2 linked regions of the Metabacillus sp. B2-18 genome follow. The protein of the gene in region 1 interacts with the protein of each later gene in a pairwise test. Links are inferred from orthologs where the notes say so. Each region holds a gene or a part of one and is shown in the gene's direction. Other genes may lie near its edges.

Region 1 (3,228 bases):
TTAAAAGAGCGTGTGAATAAAAGGTCTATGCCAGCTGTTGATATTGTTGACATGAGAGAAGAATTACGAAATGGAAATCGTTCAATGTTTTCTACCTCATTAATAGAAAAGTTAACTGAAAGACTAGAAAAGGGAGAGCAATCAGTCCTATTCCTGAATAAAAGAGGTTACTCCTCGTTTGTTATGTGTCGTGACTGTGGATTTGTCATTCAATGCCCACACTGTGATATTTCCCTAACTTACCATAGATTTGGACAACAACTTAAATGTCATTATTGTGGACATGAAGAGCATATGCCAAAGGTTTGTCCGGAATGTCAAAGTGAACACATAAGATTTTTTGGAACAGGTACACAAAGAGTTGAAGAAGAATTGGTTAAAGTGTTACCAGAATCTCGGATTATCAGAATGGATGTTGATACAACTGGGAAAAAAGGTGCTCACGAAAAATTATTAACAATGTTCGGAAATAAAGAAGCGGATATTTTACTTGGTACACAAATGATTGCAAAAGGCCTTGATTTTCCAGATGTAACCTTAGTTGGAGTTCTAACTGCCGACACAATGCTGCACTTACCTGACTTCCGAGCGTCTGAAAAAACATTTCAGCTATTAACACAAGTAAGTGGGAGAGCAGGAAGACATGAGCTTCATGGTGAAGTTATCATTCAAACATATACACCAGAACATTATAGTATCCAATTAGCAAGTCAATATGATTATGATGCTTTTTATGAACAAGAGATGTTTCTTCGAAAATCACATGCATACCCACCTTATTATTACTTAACACTTATAACAATTTCTCATCCTGAAATTACAAAAGTAGTTGCTGTAACGGAAAAAATCGTTCAGTACTTAAACCGAAATTTATCGAGTACTACAAAAATCCTCGGACCAGTCGCATCACCTATCCCAAGGATCAAAGATAGATATCGATATCAATGCATGGTAAAATACAAACGGGAAAACAACTTACATGAGACTTTACGCAAAATCATTGATCACTTTCAGCAAGAAATGAGTTCAGATGATCTAGCGATTACGATAGATTTAAGTCCAAACACAATGATGTAACATTTACTTACTTAGCTATAAATAGCAATCATCAAGAATTATATATTTTAATTTTAAGGAATATCCGAATGGTTAAATTCAGAAATACTCTGTTTTTACCATTCCATACATAATTTATTTTATAAAGATCTGTAAACGTTTGGAGGAATTTTTTTGGCTGTAAAACAGATTGTTATGTTTCCGGATGAAGTATTAGAAAGGCCGTGTGACAAAGTAACAGTTTTTGATAAAAAATTAACAAAGCTCTTAGGTGATATGTACGATACCATGATAGAAAATGATGGGGTAGGTTTAGCTGCACCACAGATAGGCATTTCTCAACAAATTGCGATTGTTGATATAGATGATCACCACGGGACAATCGAGTTAATTAATCCTGAAATAATAGAGCAACGCGGGAAGCAGACAGGTCCTGAAGGATGTTTAAGCTTTCCAGGTTTATTTGGCGAAGTAAGCCGGGCAGATTATGTGAAAGTTCGTACATATAATCGTAAAGGAAAAGTGAAAGTAATCGAGGCTGAAGGGTTCCTTGCTCGTGCCATTCAACACGAAATGGATCACTTAGAAGGAATTTTATTTACATCAAAAGTAGAAAAGTATTTAGAAGAAGAAGATCTTGAAAGTGCGGAAGGATGAATGTAATGACAAAAATTGTTTTTATGGGAACACCTGATTTTTCTGTTCCGGTTTTAAGAAGACTGGTTGAAGAGGGCTATAATGTTGTAGGAGTTGTTACTCAACCTGATCGGCCAAAAGGAAGAAAGAAAACATTAACTCCTCCTCCTGTTAAAGTTGAAGCTGAGAAACATAATATTAAGGTTCTTCAACCAGAAAAAATTCGTCATGAAGTTGAAACTGTTTTGGAATTGGAACCAGATTTAATTGTAACAGCTGCTTTTGGTCAAATTTTACCTAAAGAGCTCTTAGAAGCCCCTAAACATGGATGTATTAATGTTCATGCTTCACTATTACCAGAATTAAGAGGTGGAGCACCAATTCATTATTCGATCTTACAAGGGAAAACTAAAACAGGTATTACCATCATGTATATGGCTGAAAAGCTGGATGCTGGAGATATTTTAACACAAGCTGAAGTTGAAATTGATGAAAAAGATACAGTAGGTACTCTCCATGACAAGCTTAGTGAAGTAGGAGTTAAGCTCTTAATAGATACTATTCCACCATTATTAGAAGGGAAAATAGTACCGCAAAAGCAGGATGATTCTAAAGCTACTTTTGCTTCTAATATTAAACGGGAACAAGAAATGATTGATTGGACGAAGCCTGGAGAGGAAATATATAACCAAATAAGAGGACTTAACCCATGGCCTGTTGCGTTTACTAGCTTTCAAAATCAACCACTAAAAATATGGTGGAGTGAGAAGGTCGTAAATAAAAATGAATCTACTCCAGGAACGATTATTGGATTTGACCAAGATGGGATTGTTGTTGCAACAGGAAATGATACTGCGATAAAAATAACGGAGTTACAACCTTCAGGTAAAAAAAGAATGCGTGGGGAAGATTATTTAAGAGGTACCACAATGACAGTTGGTGAGAAATTAGGCGATGAAGATGAAAAACAAAATGACCGTACGTGATGTGGCTGTTGAGACATTACTTCAAATTGAAAAAAATCAAGCATACAGTAACTTACTTTTAAATTCTATGATTAAGAAATATCAAGTGAATACAAAGGATATTTCTTTGTTAACTGAAATTGTATATGGAACTTTACAACGAAAAGATACCCTTGATTATTACTTAGAGAACTTTATAAAGAAAACAAAAAAAATCGATGCGTGGGTAAGAATTTTGCTTCGCATCTCAGTTTATCAAATGGTTTATCTAGATCGTGTACCGGAGCGAGCAATTTTTTTTGAAGCAGTAGAAATTGCTAAAAAAAGAGGACATAAGGGAATTTCTTCTTTTGTCAATGGTGTACTAAGATCGCTACAAAGAGAGGGTTTATCAGATATAAACCAGATTGCTGATCCTGTTGAAAGACTCTCGATTAAAACGAGTCACCCAAAATGGTTAGTAGAAAAGTGGATTGATCAGTATGGGTATGAAGAAACAGAAAAAATGTGTGAAGCTAATCTAACACCACCATCACAAACTGCCCGAGTAAATCAAACAAAAATGACAGTT
Region 2 (3,189 bases), 100 kb from region 1 along the record:
TTATTAGTCACAGCAAAGGTAATCTCAAATATGCCGGCACACACGTTAATTGTAGACTTGGCATCTAAGCCAGGGGGAACTGATTTCCGGTATGCAGAAAAACGTGGAATTAAAGCATTATTAGCTCCAGGATTGCCTGGAATCGTTGCACCTAAATCAGCCGGGCAAATTGTTGCAAATGTTTTATCACAACTTTTGGGTGATTTAAAAATAGATGGAAAGGGGTCTTCTTCATGAAATTAGAAGGAAAAAGAATTGGATTTGGAATGACAGGTTCTCACTGCACATATGAAGAGGTATATCCACAAATTAAGTCATTAATGGATGAAGGAGCTGACATTATACCAGTTGTCTCTCATACTGTGAAAAATACAACTACACGTTTTGGTAAAGCTGGAGAATGGGTAGAGAAAGTTGAAGAATTAACTGGCAATAAAGTAATTGACTCAATTGTGGCGGCAGAGCCACTGGGACCAAAATTGCCACTTGATTGTATGGTTATCGCACCATTAACAGGTAACTCCATGAGTAAATTTGCCAATGCTTTAACAGACTCTCCCGTATTAATGGCAGCTAAGGCTACTCTTCGGACTCATCGTCCTGTAGTACTTGGGATCTCTACAAATGATGCATTAGGACTAAATGGTGTAAACTTAATGCGTCTTATGGCAACAAAAGATATCTACTTTATTCCATTTGGTCAGGATATGCCAGATAAAAAGCCAAATTCAATGGTGGCAAGAATGGAATCATTGTTAGATACGGTAGTAGCAGCTTTAGAAGGTAAACAATTTCAACCAGTAGTTGTAGAAAAATTCCGTGATTTAGAGAATTAATTGCACAATTCAATGAAAGAATCATAAATTTTTAATCCATTCGACAATTAATGTGATAGAATAATACGTAAAAGATTTGAAGCTATATACAGTATAAAGATATAGCTGGAAGGAGCTAGTGTTAAATGGAAGCAAGAGGTTATCATGTAGCAGTAGTCGGAGCAACAGGAGCAGTAGGGCAACAAATGCTTCATACTTTAGAACAACGTAATTTTCCAATTTCAAAACTAACTTTGCTTTCTTCTGAGCGTTCTGCCGGTAAAAAGGTAATGTTCAAGAATGAAGAATATACTGTTCAAGTTGCAACACCAGAAAGCTTTGAAGGCGTACAAATTGCGTTATTCAGTGCAGGTGGAAGTGTATCTAAGCAATTTGCTCCAGAAGCTGTAAAACGAGGAGCAATTGTTGTAGACAATACGAGTGCATATAGAATGGATGAAAATGTTCCTTTAGTAGTACCTGAAGTAAACGAAGAAGCTTTAAAGAATCATAACGGAATTATTGCAAATCCAAACTGTTCAACTATTCAAATGGTTGTAGCCCTTGAACCAATCCGTAAGCAGTATGGCTTAAATAAAGTAATTGTATCAACATATCAAGCAGTTTCAGGAGCTGGTGCAGCTGCCATTAACGAACTAAAGGAACAATCAAAAGCTATTTTAAACGGTGAAGAATTTACTCCGGAAATTCTTCCTGTAGGTAGTGATGAAAAGCATTATCAGATTGCTTTTAATGCGATTCCACAAATTGATAAGTTCCAAGAAAATGGATTTACATTTGAAGAAATGAAAATGATTAACGAAACGAAGAAAATTATGACTATGCCAGAGTTGCATGTTGCTGCAACTTGTGTAAGATTACCTGTTGAAACTGGTCACTCTGAGTCTGTTTATGTTGAAGTTGATTCAGAGGATGTTTCAGCACAGCAACTAAAAGAGTTGCTGAAAAATTCAGATGGAATTACTCTTCAAGACGATCCATCTCAGCAGTTATATCCAATGCCGGCAAATTGTGTTGGAAAGAATGATGTTTTCGTAGGCAGAATTCGTAAAGATTTAGACCGCGATAATGGTTTCCACATGTGGATTGTTTCTGATAATCTATTAAAAGGTGCTGCATGGAATTCTGTACAAATCGCTGAAAGTTTAGTTAAATTACAATTAGTTTAACCTGTATAGGAAGAGAGCATGGCGGTTTGCCAGCTCTCTTCTCTCACGTCTATAGTAGAGGTGTTACACTTGAAAATTATAGTTCAAAAATTCGGAGGAACGTCCGTCAAGGATGATCGTGGTCGTCAAATGGCTCTCGGGCATATTAAAGATGCATTAAATGATGGCTATAAAGTTGTGGCAGTCGTTTCGGCCATGGGTAGAAGTGGCGATCCTTATGCTACTGACACACTTTTAGACTTAGTTTATGGAAATATTGATAACATTTCTAAAAGAGAACAAGATATGCTACTTTCTTGTGGTGAAGTTATTTCTTCAATTGTCTTTTCCAGCCTCTTAAATCAAAATAAGATTAAAGCTACCTCCCTAACTGGAGCACAGGCTGGATTTGTGACAAATGACGATCATACAAATGCGAAAATTCTGGAAATGGATTGTGAGCGCTTATTAGATATCCTAGCTAATCAAGATGTAGTTGTAGTGGCTGGATTCCAAGGAGCTTCCATAAAAAGTGGAGATACCACGACGATTGGAAGAGGAGGCAGTGATACTTCGGCAGCAGCTCTTGGTGCAGCATTAGGGGCTGAATATGTGGATATTTTTACAGATGTTGAAGGGGTAATGACAGCAGATCCTCGTATTGTTGAGAACGCAAAGCCTTTGACAAAAGTCACGTATACTGAAATTGTAAACCTTGCTTACCAAGGAGCAAAAGTAGTCCATCCTCGTGCAGTGGAAATTGCTATGCAAGCAGAGGTGCCGATACGAGTTAGGTCCACTTATTCAAAATCAACAGGAACATTAGTTACGACAAATCATTCCGCTAAAAAAGGCAGTGATGTTCATGAAAGCCTTATTACCGGAATTGCTCATGTTTCAAATGTAACTCAAATAAAAGTAGCAGCAAAAGAAGGACATTATGATGTGCAGACAGAAGTATTTAAGGCAATGGCAAAAGAAGGAATCAGTGTTGACTTCTTCAACATCACACCTAAATCAGTGATATATACTGTTACAGATGAAGTAACGAATCAGGCCATTGATATACTTGAGGGGTTAGGTTATGAACCTATCGTTAACCGCCATTGTGCAAAAGTATCTGCAGTTGGAGCTGGTATAATGGGGGTTCCAGGTGTAACTTCAAAAATCGTAACAGCTTTATCACAACAAGGGATACAAATTCT

The links.
Region 2: the proteins of def (region 1) and asd interact in binary tests that used the Escherichia coli proteins (3 or more experiments, as listed by UniProt). The link is inferred for Metabacillus sp. B2-18 from one-to-one orthologs.

What each region holds. Positions count from the first base shown.
Region 1 is NZ_CP088245.1:1,880,494-1,883,721, forward strand. The notes cover bases 82-2,971. They hold def (peptide deformylase), read left to right. Parts: upstream 82-1,230; coding sequence 1,231-1,713; downstream 1,714-2,971. Other genes in these bases: priA (primosomal protein N'), read left to right, coding at 82-1,077; fmt (methionyl-tRNA formyltransferase), read left to right, coding at 1,719-2,678; rsmB (16S rRNA (cytosine(967)-C(5))-methyltransferase RsmB), read left to right, coding at 2,647-2,971. Also shown: more of priA, read left to right, coding at 1-81; more of rsmB, read left to right, coding at 2,972-3,228. UniProt on the Escherichia coli protein: Removes the formyl group from the N-terminal Met of newly synthesized proteins. Requires at least a dipeptide for an efficient rate of reaction. N-terminal L-methionine is a prerequisite for activity but the enzyme has broad specificity at other positions.
Region 2 is NZ_CP088245.1:1,984,391-1,987,579, forward strand. What follows is about bases 133-2,983. They hold asd (aspartate-semialdehyde dehydrogenase), read left to right. Parts: upstream 133-961; coding sequence 962-2,005; downstream 2,006-2,983. Other genes in these bases: dpaA (dipicolinic acid synthetase subunit A), read left to right, coding at 133-237; LPC09_RS09955 (dipicolinate synthase subunit B), read left to right, coding at 234-836; dapG (aspartate kinase), read left to right, coding at 2,075-2,983. In the rest of the region: more of dpaA, read left to right, coding at 1-132; more of dapG, read left to right, coding at 2,984-3,189.